Regions from separate parts of the Rhodoferax sp. GT1R46 genome, predicted to be linked through region 3. Evidence: predicted binding sites of a transcription regulator. Region 3 holds the regulator's gene; each other region holds the start of a gene.
What was found. Region 3 encodes FNR, which switches genes on or off when oxygen is low (the NO sensors DNR and NnrR bind a similar motif). Its sites were predicted from a motif close to TTGATNNNNATCAA; they were not measured.
Positions count from the first base shown of each region.

Region 1: a site for FNR is predicted at 2,183-2,196, ahead of AC097W_RS18040 (acetyl-CoA hydrolase/transferase C-terminal domain-containing protein). Genes of this name have one in related genera too.
Region 2: a site for FNR is predicted at 3,830-3,843, ahead of AC097W_RS05740 (oxygen-binding di-iron domain-containing protein). Genes of this name have one in related genera too.

Region 1 is NZ_JBWMBC010000009.1:150,594-156,335, reverse strand. Features, by position in the region: gene AC097W_RS18050 (branched-chain amino acid ABC transporter permease) at 1-556, opposite strand, end outside; gene AC097W_RS18045 (replication-associated recombination protein A) at 791-2,059, opposite strand; gene AC097W_RS18040 (acetyl-CoA hydrolase/transferase C-terminal domain-containing protein) at 2,263-4,383, shown strand; gene AC097W_RS18035 (methyltransferase) at 4,438-5,685, shown strand.
Region 2 is NZ_JBWMBC010000002.1:75,323-81,064, reverse strand. Features, by position in the region: gene rpe (ribulose-phosphate 3-epimerase) at 1-18, shown strand, start outside; gene AC097W_RS05745 (putative bifunctional diguanylate cyclase/phosphodiesterase) at 51-2,954, shown strand; gene AC097W_RS05740 (oxygen-binding di-iron domain-containing protein) at 2,944-3,768, opposite strand; gene gph (phosphoglycolate phosphatase) at 3,899-4,594, shown strand; gene AC097W_RS05730 (chalcone isomerase family protein) at 4,617-5,201, opposite strand; gene AC097W_RS05725 (anthranilate synthase component I family protein) at 5,615-5,742, shown strand, end outside.
Region 3 is NZ_JBWMBC010000006.1:244,116-249,857, forward strand. Features, by position in the region: gene ccoP (cytochrome-c oxidase, cbb3-type subunit III) at 1-89, shown strand, start outside; gene ccoG (cytochrome c oxidase accessory protein CcoG) at 157-1,581, shown strand; gene AC097W_RS14815 (FixH family protein) at 1,592-1,861, shown strand; gene AC097W_RS14820 (hypothetical protein) at 1,913-2,203, shown strand; gene fnr (fumarate/nitrate reduction transcriptional regulator Fnr) at 2,225-2,944, opposite strand; gene hemN (oxygen-independent coproporphyrinogen III oxidase) at 3,142-4,536, shown strand; gene AC097W_RS14835 (sulfite exporter TauE/SafE family protein) at 4,546-5,244, shown strand; gene AC097W_RS14840 (GGDEF domain-containing protein) at 5,284-5,742, shown strand, end outside.

The sequences.
Region 1 (5,742 bases), on a different contig from region 3:
CACGGGGGTTTTCGGCTGTTGCGCGCATGGCACGCCCCAATTTGGTGTAGTTGACCAGCCACATCAGGACAGCCAGCGATACCGCCGTAAAGCCCAGAATCATCACCTGGGTCGGCGTAATAACCGCACCGCCGATATTGAAAGGCGTACTGGGCAAGAGCGTGGGATACGACTTGTAGTTGGGCTTCCAGATGATCATGGCCAGCGTCTGCAACAGGATCGACATGCCGATGGCCGTGATCAGGGGTGCCAATTTGGGGCTATTGCGCAGGGGCCGGTAGGCAACCTTCTCAATGACAAAATTGAGTGATGCCGCCACGATGCAGGCAATGACCAGCGCGATGATCAAAATGAGGTACCCGGGTGTACCGGGCATTGATTCCTGCATCAGACCAATGATGGTCCAACTGGTCAGGGCCCCAACCATCATCACTTCGCCATGGGCGAAATTGATCAGGTTGATAATGCCGTACACCATGGTGTAGCCGAGCGCAATCAGCGCGTACATGCTACCCAACACCAGACCATTGATGATCTGCTGCAAAAAAATATCCATATAACTTCTCCGATTTGTGGCCGGCGCGTAAGTCAGCAATCTGCGGATCGACAATTTGATGACGAAGCGGTGCGGCCTTTTGGGCTGTACCTGTTCTTAAGCAAAAAGCCCGCCATGATTGATGGTGCGACAGGCAAGTGGGAAGGATTGTAACGAAGCTGTAATGAATTTTGAGCGCTGAATCTGCGGGGTTTACCCTTGCGGGGTATTCATACATCGCTGCTCACGGCCGCTTTACTTCTTCAGATTAAGGGCTTTGAGGCTGCGCAATTTCTCGGCGATTCGAATCTCCAGCCCCCGCTCTACCGGGCGGTAGAAACTGACCTCTTGCATACCGTCTGGCAAATACTGCTCCCCTGCAGCGAAACCGCCCTCTTCGTCATGCGCATAGCGGTAACCCTTGCCGTAATCGAGCTCTTTCATGAGCTTCGTGGGCGCATTGCGCAGGTGCATGGGTACCGGGCGGGTGCCATCTTTCCGCACGAACGCTTTGACTTCATTGAAAGCTTTGTAAACCGCGTTGGATTTGGGTGCCACGGCAAGATAAACCACGCATTCAGCCAAGGCAAGCTCCCCCTCGGGGCTACCCAGTCGTTCATACACATCCGCCGCATCCAGTGCCAGGCGCAGAGCTCGCGGGTCAGCCAGGCCAATGTCTTCACTGGCCATACGGATAAGTCGGCGTGCCATGTAGCGTGGGTCTGCACCCCCATCGAGCATGCGCACAAACCAATACAACGATGCATCCGGGTCAGAGCCACGCACCGACTTGTGCAGCGCGCTGATGGAATCAAAAAACTGCTCGCCCCCTTTATCGTAGCGGCGCATGCGCTCACCCAGCACTTTGAGCAGCCACGTGTCGGTGACCTGCTCCTGGCGCTCCTGACGCGCTGCCACGGCCAGTGTCTCCAACGTGTTCAAGAGCCGCCGTGCATCGCCATCCGCATAGGCCACCAGTCGATCTATTGCTATGCTTTCGATAGCTGGCAGCGCAGCATCGGCGAGGGCCCGAGCCACAATTTGTTTCAAATCTTCCTCTGTCAGCGGCTGCAGAACATACACCGCAGCCCGCGAAAGCAAAGCTGAATTGACCTCAAAAGACGGGTTTTCGGTAGTGGCTCCGATAAAGGTGAACAAGCCACTTTCCACATGGGACAAGAATGAATCTTGCTGGCTCTTGTTGAAGCGGTGCACTTCGTCGACAAACACAATGGTGCGTCGGCCGTGGCCCAGTGCAATCTGAGCCTGCTCCACCGCCTCACGGATATCCTTGACCCCGCCGAGCACCGCGCTGATGGTGATGAATTGCGCATCAAAAGCATCGGCCATGAGCCGCGCGATGGTGGTCTTGCCGACACCCGGTGGCCCCCACAAAATGCAACTGTGCGGCTGCCCCGATTCAAACGCCAGCCGCAGCGCCATTCCCTCGCCCAAGAGATGCTGCTGACCGATCACCTCTCCCAGCCGCCGTGGGCGCAGGCGTTCGGCCAGAGGTTGGTGCAAGGGAGGAAGGTCGGCAATCAAGGTTGGTGCGAAGAAGAGTGAGCACGTAGTTTAAGACAGGCCACCCACACCACTACTTCGGCACCAACCCGGCAGCCTGTTGCTGAAGGACTTGGCAGTAAATTGATCTACAGCAAGGTCTTATTTCCGAACGAACCTAGAGTTGCGGCCAAAGACCACCAGGGCCAAAAAAAAGGAGACTTATGACAACCCCTCTCATGATGGATTCGATCGACGCTTGCGTAGACTACGTATTGGACACGACACTTGGCGATATCGTGCTCGGTATCCCGCTGGGTGTGGGAAAACCCAATCCATTTGTCAACGCGCTGTACCACCGCATCAAGGCCAACCCGGCTCGGCACCTCAAAATCATCACGGCCCTCTCTCTTGAGCGGCCCGTTGGAAAGAGTGCGCTGGAACAGCATTTCCTGGGACCACTGGTCGAGCGGGTATTTGCCGACTATCCGGACCTCGAATACGTCAAGGACTCACGCGGCGCCGGCTTGCCGCCCAACATTGAGGTGGTCGAAGTATTCATGAAAACTGGCGACTACTTGGGTAATGTGGTGGCGCAGCAGAACTATATGTCCAGCAATTACACCCATATCGCCCGCGACATGGGGGTACAAGGAATGAATGTGATGGCCCAAGCCGTTGCATCACGGCAAGACGAGAATGGATTGCACCTGAGCCTGTCGAGCAACCCGGACGTTGTGCTGGAAGTCATGGAGAAGTTTCGCGCTAGCGGCAAAAAAATCATTGCCATAGGCGTTATCAACCAAAAAATGCCATTCATGCCCAACACCGCTGAAGTGGAAGCCGATTTTTTTGACGTGGTGGTCACAGACCCGGCGGGTACGCACACCATGTTTTCTCCACCCAACAACAAGGTCGGACTGGCGGACTATGCCATCGGCTTGCACGCGTCCAGCCTGGTCGCCGATGGCGGCACCTTGCAAATCGGCATCGGTTCACTTGGAGACGCCATTGGCCAGGCACTGATCGTGCGGGATCGGCACAGTATGGAATACCAGAGGATCCTGGAGTCTCTGTGTCCCGATGGTCTGGCCGGACGTGATCTGGGGCGCTTTGACAAAGGCCTCTATGGCTGCTCGGAAATGTTCGTCAACGGCTTCCTCAAGCTGATCGAGGCCGGCATTATTCGCCGTGAGGTGTTCAAAGATGCCGTGTTACAACAACTGCTCAACCAGGGCGCCATCGCGGATGAAACCGTCACGCCTCAAACTCTGCGCGCGTTGATTGATGCACGGCGTGTGCGCTTACCGATTGACAGTGAGGACCTCTCCTTTTTGCAGCGCTTTGGCGTGTTGCGCGCGTCTGTGGCGCTGGATGGCAATCAGTTGGCGATGGGTGATCAGCGTTGCAGCGCTGATCTGAGTAACGAAGAATCTTTTGCCTGCGTCTCCCAGCATATGCTCGGGTCGCGACTGCTGGGTGGCATTTTCATGACCGGTGGTTTTTTTCTTGGGCCGCGTGATTTCTACGAACGGCTGCGCACCATGCCCCCGCAGGAGCTGGCCAAGATTGACATGACGCGCATCGATTTCATCAACCAGCTCTACGGACAGGAAGACCTGAAGCGAGCACAGCGACGCGACGCGCGGTTCATGAACACCACCATGATCGTCACCCTGCTGGGAGCCGCTGCCAGTGACGCATTGGAGTCCGGCCAGGTCGTCAGTGGCGTGGGAGGGCAGTACAACTTCGTGGCTATGGCCCATGCGTTGCCTGACGCACGACTCATCATGATGCTACGGGCGACCCATGACAACAAGTCCGGACTGAACAGCAGCATCGTGTGGAACTATGGTCATGTGACGATACCGCGCCACCTGCGCGACATCGTCATTACGGAATACGGCGTGGCCGAATTACGGGGACAACCGGATGGCGAGGTCGTCAAACGTCTGATCGCCATTGCCGACTCCCGTTTTCAGGACGAACTGGTCAAGCAAGCCAAAGCGCACGGAAAACTCGATGCGCACTACGAAGTGCCCGAGCGCTACCGCCACAATCTGCCGCATATGCTGGCAGAAAAACTCCACCCGTGGGCCGAAGCAGGTCTGTTGCCGGACTATCCGTTCGGCACGGACCTCACAGACGAAGAGTTGCACATCGTGAACGCGCTCAAGAAGCTAAAGCACGCCAGCGAGCATCCCGTGGAAATGCTGTCGCTCGCACTCAAGAGCTTTTGGGAGGGCAAGGATATGCCTTCGGCCTTTCAACAACGCCTGGGATTGTCCGATGCCCACAGCTTCAAGGACACAGTGATCAGACGACTGCTGGCGGGCAATCTGTAGGCCGCACTCGCCATCTGTTAAAACTAGGGTGCACCAACTTTCTAATTCGTCCTAATGCCCGATTCCTCCAGCACTTCCTCCCCAACCGATATCGCCAGCGCGAATGACACCATTCACTGGACCGAAAAGGGCTTGGCCTGTTCCGCCAAATGGCGTTCGGAGCGCGGTGCACCGTCGCCGAAGCGCGTTGTTCTTGCGGATGACACCATTACTGCGGATGCTGCCTACCGCTTGGCCTGCGAAGGCACCGCCTTGCTGTGGCGGGGTGATTTTCAAAATGCACGCCAATTACTGCAAGCCATAGCGCGGCGCCTGGATCAACCCGCCAAGCGCACGCTGCGCAAGCATTCCGCCAAAGAAGCCGCTGCAGCGGCAGACCCCGCTGTGGCCTTTCATCAGCACCGTCAAGCGCAAGCTCAGCGTGCGCGGGTACTGGGCATGTTGTTGCTCCCCTTCAACGCAGACTATGGCGTCGCGTTGCGTCGTGCGCCTGATGCGCGCCTGGCGTGTGCCGAGGCATGGGGGCCCGCCAGTCTGGACGGTGATGCATCCGTTGCAACATTGCGGGAGTTGTTAGGCCTCATCAGTGCCCATGAGTGGCGAAAGAAAGGCATCGAAATTCCTGAACTGGGCGCGCCGCCCACCAATCGCATCTTTCCCCACTACGGCGTTTTTTCTCCGATCCGTGGCGAATACGTGGGTCTGGTTTGCAAGATGCCGCTTCCGACAACCGACACACCACCTTTGGTGGCATTTGACATCGGTACCGGCACGGGGGTGCTCTCTGCGGCACTTGCCCGCCGCGGAATTTCCAATATCGTAGCAACTGACCAGGACCCGCGGGCGCTGGCCTGTGCGCGCGAAAACCTCGAACGGTTGGGGTTATCCGCCACTGTTCAGGTCGTGCAGGCCAACCTGTTTCCTGAAGGACTGGCTTCATTGATTGTGTGCAACCCGCCTTGGCTCCCTGCGCGCCCCAGCTCACCGCTTGAATACGCGGTGTACGACGAAGGCAGTCAGATGCTGCTGGGCTACCTGAAAGGGCTGACCGAACACCTTGCACCGGGCGGTGAAGGCTGGCTCATCCTGTCCGATCTGGCAGAGCACCTGGGCTTGCGTTCTCGCGCTGAACTGCTGGCGCAATTCAGTGCAGCCGGTTTGAAGGTCGTGGGACGGATGGACGCAAAGCCGCACCATCCCAAAGTGCAGGATGTGTCCGATCCGCTGCACAAGGCACGCGCTGCAGAGGTGACTTCCCTTTGGCGACTCGCCGCTAAGAGCCCCTCAGCCAGAAAGGCCTGATCGGCATTGCTGAATGGCTAGCGTCATAAATTGAGATAAGTCCCGGCAGCTGGCCGG
Region 2 (5,742 bases), on a different contig from region 3:
CTGGCGCTGAAAAATTAGCGTCGCCACCCCAGGCACAGCGCAAGCCAGTCATGCCAATCGACCACACGGGCAATATTCCGACGTCGCATGTGGGGCTGGATGCGTATGAGGCTGCCATTGGCAGCGATACTCCGGGGAAAGCCCTGACTTCAACCCGAAAGAGGGCAAGTCCGGGTCTTTTGCGCCGCCTTCTGGTGCGCATGCAGGGGGATGACGCCGCCTATCGGTGGGTCCGAATCGCCATGTACACCATGCTGGGCCTGGTGGCGGGGCTGGCATTGGTTCAGGCTTGGCGTTCCGAGCAGGCGGAGGTCGTGCGCCGAGTCGATGTGGAGATCATTCGGGTAGCTGCCGAGCAGAGCACCCTGAGCCAGCGCATGGGCACCCTGGCCGTGATGCTGGCCGTTCCAGACTTTGACAGTGACGAGCGTCGCAGTGCGTTGAGCGATAGTCTTGAACTTGCCAGATCAGAGGCCATGCGGCTGGAAACCTTGCTCAAAACCCAGGCAGCATTGCAGTCAGATACGCCCACAAGCCTCCAGAGTGCGTTGAAGGTCTGGCAAGAGAGCCGCGCGCACTTGTGGAGCCGCGCTCAGGCCGTACTGTCGCAGCCAGACCGCACTGATACAAGCGCCCTGATGCGGGCGACTCAGGCGTTGCACAATGACCTGGAGACAACCCTCATATCGATTGATGTGCTCGTGCTGGAGGTGCAATCGGCAGCGCAGGCCCGTAGCATGACCGCGGCACGGCAAATCCGGGTGCAGGTCGGCATTGCGCTGGTTTTCCTGCTCCTGATGGCTCTGGCGGTGGTGGAGCCCACGGCACGTGCGGTGCGTCGACAGCACCTTGCGCTATCGCGCCAGGCGATGCGCCTCAAACGCCTCGCGCTGGTGGCCGAGCGCAGTTCCAACGCGGTCGTGCTGGCCGATGCCGAGCGCCGTGTGGTGTGGGTCAACGAGGCGTTTACCCAGATGATGGGCTACCCCGAAGACAAGGCCTTGGGGCAGCGGTTTGGTGACCTTTTGAGGCAAGGGAGTGCGGACCCTGCCACCTTTGAGGCGTTTGGTGAAGCGGTGCAGCAGGGTCGCGGCCTCAAGCGGGAAATCAAGATCAGCGCGGCCGGCGGGGAGCGGCGTTGGGCCCTGGTGGACGTGCAACCGATTTTTACCGATGCGGGCGGTTTGTCTGGCTGGGTTCTGGTAGCGACCGACCTGACCGACGTGCGTGCGCAGCAGCAGGTGCTGGAGCTGGCGGTGGAAGGTGCGGGTCTGGGTATCTGGCACTGGGACATTGAAAACGGCACCATGCAGTGCAACAGTCGCATGCTGGAGATCATGGGTTACCAGAGACGCGAACTGGCCATGACAGCAAGAGACTGGAATGCCCTCATTCACCCGGATGATTTTGCACCCTGGATTGCCGCGGTAACGGCGCATTTGCGCGATCCGGCAGCGCCCCTTCGGATGTCGGTGCGCCTGCGCCATGGCAATGGACGGTGGGTCTGGATGATGCTTGCCGGTACCGCTGTGGACCGTTCGGCAGATGGCCGGGCATTGCATATGGCGGGTGTTGCCATGGACGTGCAGGCGCAAAAAGTGATGGAGCAGCAGCTGCGTGCGGCAGCCCGAACCGATGGCCTCACTCAGTTGCCCAATCGTACGGTGGTTCTGGACGGGATCAATGCCGCCATTGAGCGGGGTCGTTCAGCGCCTGGCTATAACTTTGCCGTCCTCTTCATGGATTTTGACCGCTTCAAACAGGTCAATGACACACTGGGTCACAGCGTGGGAGACGAGTTGCTGCGCCAGATTGCCCAGCGATTGCAGGACAGTATGCGTCCCGGTGACAGCTTCATGCAGACCAGTGATTTTTCCCACCTTGCTGCGCGGATAGGGGGGGATGAGTTTGTCGTGCTGCTGGACGATATTCGGGGGGATCTGGAGGCGGAAATCGTAGCCGGACGATTGCTGGATGTACTGGCCATGCCCTACACCATTGGATTGAGCAAGGTGACGTCAACTGTCAGCATCGGTATTGTCACCAGCAACCACGCCGCGGAGGACGCCGACAGCGTGCTGCGCGACGCGGACATCGCCATGTACGAGGCCAAGCGCACGGGCCGTGCCCGCTATGTCCTGTTTGATCCGTCCATGCGTCAGATGGTCAACGCCTCAGTCGCGCTGGAAAACGATTTACGCCAAGCGCTGGACCAGCATCAGATTTTTGTCGTCTACCAGCCGCTGGTTGATCTGGCTACCGGTGCGCTTGGCGGCCTGGAGGCGCTGATGCGCTGGCGCCATCCCCAGCGCGGGTTGGTGCCGCCAGTGGAGTTCATTCCCGTTGCCGAGAACTGCGGTCTGATTGGTGCGCTGGGACAGTTTGTGCTGCAAACGGCTTGCCATGCATTTGCGTCCATGCAGACTGTTCTGGGCAGTGCGGCGCCGCCCTCCATTGCTGTGAATCTCTCTCGGGCCCAGTTGCACCTGCCCGGTTTGGTTGGGCAAGTGCAGGATGCGCTGCGCGCCAACGGAATGTCCTCCGGCCAACTGGTTCTGGAAGTGACCGAGAGCTTGGCGGCGCAGGACGAGCGGGTGATCCACACGCTGCATGAACTGCGGGCGCTCGGCGTGGCGCTGTCGCTGGACGACTTTGGTACGGGTTACTCGTCCCTGTCGTGCCTGCATGAAATGCCGGTGGACTTTGTGAAGATTGACCGTTCGTTTGTCAGTCTCGCGCAAAGCAGTGATTACCGGCGCGTGCTGATCGAGGCCACGATCCGCATGGCGCAGACCTTGGGGCTGGGAACTGTGGCCGAAGGCATTGAAACAGCCGAGCAGGCCGTGCTCATGGCGACGCTGGGCTGCGACAAGGGACAAGGCTACCTGTACAGCAAACCCCTCGAAGCCGAAGCGCTGGTGGACTGGGTGCAGTCGACGGTGTTCACGCCCTGACCGCGTGCAAGGCCGGCTTTGCGCCACGCAGGGGATCGATTTTCAAGGTGGGGAGTTGGTAGGCCCGGTCATCAAACAAGTCGATGCCGCAACTCAGGGACTCAATCCACTCAAAGAATTGCGCAATGGCCACAGGTCCCACGATCGGTGCGCCGTGCTGGGGAACCAGCATGGATATATCCAGCTGACGGGCCATGCGCACCCAGAGCCGCAGGATCTTGTTGGACACCATGTAGCGGCGGTGGAAGCCTTCCATTAATGGAATGTGGGCTTTCAAGTCGGTGACAAATTGCTGGGCCTGCTGCCCGGTGGTCATGGAGGCGCCCAAGTCGCCGGTGAACAGGATGCGGCTTACGGGGTCATAGAAATGAAAGTTGCCTTCAGAATGCATGAAGTGCGCTGGCAGCAACCAGATTTCATGGTGGCCCAAGGCCAGCTTTCCACCCGCATCCGGAACACCAATGACCCGGTCTTCGGTTTTTCCGGCCTTGGTAAAGTGGGGCGCAAAACGCTCCCATATTCTGGAAATAACCAGCTTGGCGGGGGTGGATGTCATCCAGCGATCCAGCGACGCAATGATGTCGGGATCGGCGTGCGAGGCGAGAATGTAGGAAAGTTTGTTCGGCGCGAAGTGCCGTGACATGCCCAAAAAAAGCTCGTTGAACGCCAGGTTGCCGCCCGGGTCGATGATGGCACCGGTATCGCCGTCCATGATCAGGAACTGGTTGGCCTGTACCGCTTCTCCGTACCCGTCAATGAGGTCAGTGAACATCAGACACGCATGGGTTTTGTCCCGGTACAGTTCAATGGACATAATGGAAAACCCTTAGATTGTCGTAAAGGGATGCATCCTAAGGTGCTGCGCCCAGGCGGTATTGATTTGGGTCAACTACTTTCCATCCCCTGTTTTTTTGCTATTGCAGCCCCCCTCTCATTTCAACGCCATGACTTTTTCCCCGCAAAAATTTTCCGCTGCCATCATCGACCTGGACGGTACTCTGGTCGACACCCTGGGTGACTTTGTCGTGGCATTGCAGCGCATGCTGCATGACCTGCCTGCACCATTTGCGGACTACGTGGTGGAACGCAACGTCGTGGAGCGCTTGGTGGGGCGTGGCTCCGAACATCTGATAAAAAGCCTTCTAGCCCACGTGGATACTGCGCTGGCAGCTACACAATTCATAGCAATTTATGAGAAGGCATGGCAGAGCTATCAGCTGCATTACCGAACCATCAACGGCCAGTATGCGCAGGTGTACCCCGGCGCGCTGGAGGGGTTGATACGACTGCAGTCCATGGGTTTGCGGCTGGCTTGCGTCACCAACAAACCGACCGCTTTTGCAAAGGACTTGTTGCGCATGAAGGCGCTCGATGGTTTCTTCGAAGTCACCCTGGGTGGCGACGCGGTGGAGCGCAAGAAGCCCGACCCCATGCCTCTGCTGAAGGCCTGTGAATTACTGGGCTCGTTGCCAGAGCGCACCTTGATGGTGGGCGACTCCAGCAACGATGCACTGGCTGCGCGCGCTGCAGGTTGTCCGGTGTTGATGGTCACGTATGGCTACAACCACGGACAACCGGTGCACGCGGTGGATGCAGACGCCTTTGCTGATTCTTTGGCGGAGATCCCCTGGGCCGACTAGTGGCCTTCAGGGTTCTGGCCGACTATTTGACGCTGAGCAATGCGTCCTTGAGCTTGAAGTCCGCCGGCACCTGGCCCAGCCAGATGGACATGATGGCCTTGAAGAATTCGGGCTCCTTGAAGGGGTCTCCCTGGACCTTGCCCTTTGCCGTGACGACCATTCCTGTACCGGGAATCCAGTCCAGTGTGATGACGTCACCAACGACCAGTTGCTTGTTGGCTGAAAAGACATCACTCATGCGGATCAGGCCGGGGACGAGCTTGGACATTTCGTGCTTGGGCACGTTGTCTTCTACCCCGCGGGTCATCAGCTTGCCAAAGGCGCCGGCGTCAATGTCCCGGACAAAAGTCATAGTCAGGCGCTTGGGGCCTTGGGCTCCAGCCAGCTCATCCAGCGAAGACACCTTCTTGCTCGCATACAGCTCGGCAACATACACCTTGAAAGGACCTTTGTACCGCGTGCCTGCGCCATTGAGCGGGAGTTTGGCTCCGGCCACCACGGCACTGTCTTCCACTTTCACGCCATTGATTTCCATGGGGGCGGCCAAAGCGGCCCCACTAAGACAAAGAGCCAGGGAGCCAGTGAGAAGGTGTTTCTTCAATTGCATGTTGTATTCCCGGATTAAAAAAAAGAACGGTCGTTCGTTTTTGAGTCGCTATTTTGCACTTTTTCCCAGGCGCTGTGTATGCGGGTTTTCGAGAGTACCGACAGGGAAGCCTGCGTGGGTTTGCCGGCAGCGGGTGTCTTCAGGTTTGCTACACTGGCACCATGTTTATCCACTACATCAGCATTACAGGTTGCAGCGACCGGGGGGCTTGGCCCTGGCGTACGCCGACTGTCATGCCTGAGCTCACTGCTGCGCGCCACGTCTGATCACCAGACGGCAATGCGCGGCTCCCTGGTGAGTTTTGCGCGGTCAAGCGGCACGGACTTCCTTTCCGACATCTTGCGCGCACCCCGTCTTCCCCCATGAGGCGCTGGTGGCCCCGGCGGCCACTGCGCATTGAGAGGTAAATACCCGTGATCTCTGAACCAGAATTCCTGGCGTTAAGCGCACAAGGCTTTAATCGCATTCCTTTGATGGCCCAGGCGTTTGCCGACCTGGAGACGCCACTGTCCCTGTATCTCAAGCTGGCCCACATGCCCGG
Region 3 (5,742 bases):
CTGCACAAGCGGACAAGTTGAATGCCAGCCAGATCAGTGTTTTGGCATCCTATGTTTGGGGTCTGTCAAATAACGCCCCTGCAAAATAAACGCGGGCTGTAGAAAGTACATTTTGTGGATCCGTCAGTAACACCGTCTCACAAGGTCATCCCCATTATGGAGTCCCCTGACAAGGGGCCCATTGAACCACCGGAGGGAGCCGATGCGGAGATGGTGTCGCTTTACGAGGCCCACAAGAAGATCTATCCGCGCAGTGTTTCGGGTCTGTTCTCTAACTGGCGATGGGGCATGGTCTTTTTGACCCAGTTGGTCTTCTATGGCGTACCGTGGCTGGAGTGGGGTCATCGACAAGCTGTGCTGTTTGATCTGGGCTCACGGCGCTTCTATGTTTTCAATCTGGTTCTGTATCCACAGGACTTCATATATCTCACTGGCATTTTGGTCATTTCGGCTTTGTCGCTGTTTCTGTTTACGGCGGTCGCCGGGCGTTTGTGGTGCGGTTACGCCTGTCCGCAGACGGTTTACACTGAAATTTTTCTCTGGATAGAGAAGAAGCTGGAAGGCGACCGATCTGCGCGCATGCGCCGCGATGCGGGCCCGTGGAATTTCGACAAAGTTCTGCGCAAATCTGGCAAGCACCTCTTGTGGCTCGCAGTGGCGTTGTGGACGGGCTTCACGTTCGTCGGCTATTTCACCCCGATCAAGGAGTTGGGTCTGGAGTTCGTTCAGCTCAACATGGGTTCGTGGGAAATCTTCTGGACCTTCTTCTACGGTTTTGCCACTTATGGCAATGCGGGCTTCATGCGCGAGCAGGTGTGCAAGCACATGTGCCCGTACGCGCGGTTCCAGAGCGCCATGTTCGACAAAGACACGCTTATCGTCACCTACGACGAAGAACGCGGTGAGCCTCGCGGTGCACGGTCCAGAAAGGCAGATCTGTCTACTTTGAAACTCGGTGCCTGTGTGGACTGCAGTCTGTGCGTTCAGGTTTGTCCGACCGGCATTGATATTCGCAAAGGGCTTCAATACGAATGTATTGGGTGCGGTGCCTGCGCCGACGTTTGCGACACGGTCATGGACAAGATGGGTTACGCACGGGGCTTGGTGAAGTACTCGACCCAAAACGCAGTGAGCCAACACTGGACGGGGTCCCAGACCCTGCGCCATGTGCTGCGCCCACGGGTGCTGGTCTACACGGCGATTCTTGGATCGGTGGTGATCGCAATGGCTTTGAGCCTGGCTACGCGGACCCCATTCAAGGTCGATGTAGTTCGTGATCGGGGTGTGTTGGCACGCGTCGTGGACGGCGGTCGCATTGAGAATGTCTACCGCCTTCAGGTAATGAATGCGACCGAGTCTACGCAGCGCTTCCGAATTGCGGTCGAAGGTCTGCCCGGTTTGGCAGTCGTCTCTGACGATGAAGTCGTCGTAGAGTCCACTCAGGCGCGGTGGGTGGCCGTTCGGATTGATGCGCCGTATGAGGTGGCCCCTCCAGGTTCTCACGTTATTCACTTCGAAATTTCTGCACAAGGCTCACAGGGCCATGTGTCGGAAAAATCTGTTTTCATTGTTCCCCGTTAAGGAGTTTCCCATGACCCCATCCAACCTGAATCCCGCGCGTCCATGGTGGAAGTTCGGTCACGTCTGGCTTGTCATCTCCGGCCCCGCAATCGTGGTCGTCGCGTCATTTGTGACGTTCTATCTGGCATTGGTCGGTAAAGATCCGGTGTTGGACGAAGACTATTACCGAAAGGGAATAGAAATCAACAAGACTCTGGGTGACAACCCGTCCAGTCTGGCACCCGCCACACAGGCGCGCAATCATGCGGCTACCGGTGTTCCTGCCCCCAAAACGCCGTGATTTCATCAGGTGCTCCACATTGAAATGCCCAGTCCTCAGGAGGAGAAGAACATGCTGCAGCAACGACTGATGTGGATTATCTGGCCTGCGTTTCTGGTGGCCGGCGCGCTGGAAATACTGGTTTTTGCGATGATTGACCCGCAGGATCTGCACTGGTTTGGTCAGCCGCTGGACTGGTCTCGCCAAGGGGTATACACCGTCGCATTTTTTGTGTTTTGGGGTCTCACCATGGCTTCAAGCGCCTTGACCACACTGTTGTCCATGTCGCCCTTTGAGGTCAATCGCTGCCCTCTGCCAGAGACGGACCGTCCGGACGGCTGCCCCAAACAGGGTTCTTGCTGATTACAGGTGCAACAGCCAGAGTCAGTTGCAAACCTTGGGGTTCACGATGTCTTTGAGTGCATCGGTATTGAGTATCCGGACGTGGCGCTGCTTCACTTCCACTATGCCTTCTTCCACAAATTTTGAGAAAGTTCGGCTGACGGTTTCCAGCTTCAGTCCAAGATAGCTTCCAATTTCCTCGCGCGTCATCCGCAGTACCAACTCGGATTGCGAAAACCCCCGCGCATGCAGCCGTTGCACCAGATTCAGCAAGAAAGCCGCCAGGCGCTCTTCCGCGCGCATGCTCCCCAGCAGCAGCATCACTCCATTTTCGCGGACGATTTCGCGGCTCATGATCTTGTGGACATGGCGTTGCAGGGCGTTGACCTCTCTCGACAGCTCCTCAATGCGGTCAAAGGGCATGACGCATACCTCGGCATCTTCCAGGGCCACCGCATCGCAGGTGTGATAGTCGTTAACAATGCCATCCAGCCCGATCACTTCGCCAGCCATCTGAAAACCCGTAACTTGGTCCCGGCCATCCTCAGAAGCCACGCAGGTTTTGAAAAATCCGGTGCGAATGGCGTAAAGACTGGTAAACCTTTCGCCATTGCGAAAAAGTATGTCTCCACGTTTGACTTTGCGTCGACTAGCCACGACGTCGTCAATGCGATCAAGCTCAGCCGGACTGAGCCCCAGCGGCATGCACAGTTCGCGCAAATTGCAGCTGGAGCAGGCCACCTTGATGGATTGAGGGCTCATCGCGACCATCTTGGAATCGGCATGCGCGGCAAGGGGCACCCGGGTTTCGGCGACTGAGTTGGGCTTGGATGTTTGATCAGGCATGGATTTCACCTAGTGTAAGTGACAGGCCAGTTTACCCAGTTTCGAAGTTCTTGATGCAAATCAAGTGATGGAAAGTCAAATGGCGGCACAGTAGCCCTTGTCTTGGAGCGTTCATGAAACCAGTTGCTGAAACCATAAATGATGATTTGTTGCGTCGATACGACGTGGCGGGCCCGCGCTACACCTCGTACCCAACCGCAGACCGTTTTGTCGAAGCATTTACGGCGGATGACTACGCGCAGGCCCTGACAATGCGGCGCGGTGGCGCTGCTGCCATGAACTTGCCGCTTTCGCTCTATGTACACATCCCGTTTTGCGAGTCGCTGTGTTATTACTGTGCCTGCAACAAAATCATTACCAAGCACCATGACCGTGCAGCGCCGTACCTGCGCTACCTTAGCCGTGAGGTTGATTTGCACACGGCCCAAATCGGTTTGGGCCAAACAGTCAGTCAGGTCCATCTTGGTGGGGGTAGTCCTACATTTTTGAGTGACGACGAATTGCGTGAGTTGATGACCATGTTGCGTCGCAATTTCACGTTTGCACCTGGGGGCGAATACTCCATTGAGGTGGACCCCCGAACCATCGACGCCTCCAGGCTCGACACCCTGGCCGAGCTTGGGTTCAACCGGCTGAGCTTTGGGGTGCAAGACTTTGATCCGGCGGTGCAAAAAGCAGTGCATCGAGTGCAACCTGCCGAGCAGGTGTTTGCTCTGGTGGCGGCCGCACGCGAGCGCGGGTTTGAGTCGATCAATGTGGATCTGATCTACGGACTTCCCCAACAAAGTCCGGAGTCCTTTGATCGCACACTGGCGCAGGTCAACGAGTTGCGCCCCGACCGGATTGCCCTTTATGCCTACGCCCATTTGCCAGAACGGTTCAAGCCGCAAAGGCGCATTGCTACTGTGTCATTGCCCAGTGGGGCAGCCAAAGTGTCCATGCTGTCCCGTTCGCTGGCTGCGTTCATGGGTGCGGGTTATGTGTACGTCGGCATGGATCACTTTGCCTTGCCGGAAGACGCGTTGGCTGTGGCCAAGCGCCAGGGACGCCTGCACCGCAATTTCCAGGGGTACAGCACCCAGCCAGATTGCGACCTGATTGGCCTGGGCGTGTCATCCATTGGTCGGATCGGCGCGACATATAGCCAGAACGCCAAGTCGATGGAGGAGTATTGCGATCTCCTCGACCAAGGACGATTCCCCGTGGTGCGCGGTCTGGCACTGTCGCGCGATGACTTGGTTCGCCGTGCCGTCATCATGGCGCTGATGTGCCAGGGCGAATTGCAGTTCGAGTCGATCAATCTGGCCTATTTGGTAGATTTTCAAAGCTATTTCGCCAAAGAGCTGGAAGCGCTTGCGGATCTTTCCGATCAAGGCATGGTCACTGTTGATTCCGCCGGTATTCAGGTCACCGCTCAGGGCTGGTTTTTTGTGCGTGCGGTGGCTATGGTGTTTGACCGTTATTTGCAGACAGACCGCACACGGGCGCGTTTTTCCAAGATCATTTAGCATCGGCAGATGCAATCTTCTTTGGCGCTCACTGCTCTGTTGATGGGGCTAGTGGGTGGACCCCACTGCGTAGCCATGTGCGGCGCCGCCTGCGCGGGTATTGGACAGGCAGCCGGCTCGCGTAAAAATGCTGCTCTGTGGACGTTTCAATTGGGGCGAGTGGTAGGGTATTCCGTGCTGGGTGCCGTGGCCGCAGCTTCTCTGCAGGGCTTGGGCTGGCTGACTGTCCAGTCGGCAGCGTTGCGGCCGGTGTGGTCCCTTTTCCATGTGGCGGCCTTTGTGCTGGGGCTGATGCTGTTGCTGCAGGCGCGCCAGCCAATGTGGCTGGAGAGCGCCGCGCGCAAGGTGTGGGGTTACACCAGGTCGTTTGCCGCTCGCTGGGGAGGTGGTGCCCCACTGGTATTGGGCGCTTTGTGGGCCTTTTTGCCCTGCGGCCTGTTGTATTCGGCACTTCTGGTAGCCGCCATGGCCGGTAGCTCTCTGGGCGGTGCCATGGTGATGGCACTCTTTGCGTTGGGTACCAGTGTCACCATGATGGCAGGCCCCTGGTTGTGGCTGCGACTGCGCGGCGCATCGGGCGGCACCCTTCGTGGGGGTAGCGGCCAATGGGGCATTCGGCTGGCAGGGGCTGCGCTCGCCGCAAGTTCGGGTTGGGCCCTATGGATGGCATTGGCACACAATGGCGCACCCTGGTGCGTTACGCCATAATTCTCTCGCTCTCAAAACGAATCGCACTCGCTGACACCCATGGACGACACTTTCAACTCCCTTGAGTCTCTGCGATTGCAGGCGCTCAAAAGCTACGTTGTGCTCGACACCCCGGCCGAACAGGCCTATGACGATATTGTTAGCCTTGCAGCGCTCATCTGTGGCGTGCCCATGGCGCTGATTTCCCTGGTGGACGAGGATCGTCAGTGGTTCAAGGCTAAAGTGGGTGTCGATGTAATGGAAACGCCGCGGGGCCAAGCTTTCTGCGCGCATGCGATTCTTGAACCTGAGCAAATCATGGAGGTTCACGATGCATCGCTGGACCGCCGCTTTGCCACCAACCCGTTGGTAACGGGTGACCCGAATATCCGGTTCTACGCTGGCGCGCCGCTGCTCACGCCATCCGGCTCAGCCTTGGGAACGGTGTGCGTGTTGGACCGGGTTCCTCGCACCCTGACGCCCGCCATGGCCGAAGCCCTGAAAGCATTGTCCCGGCAA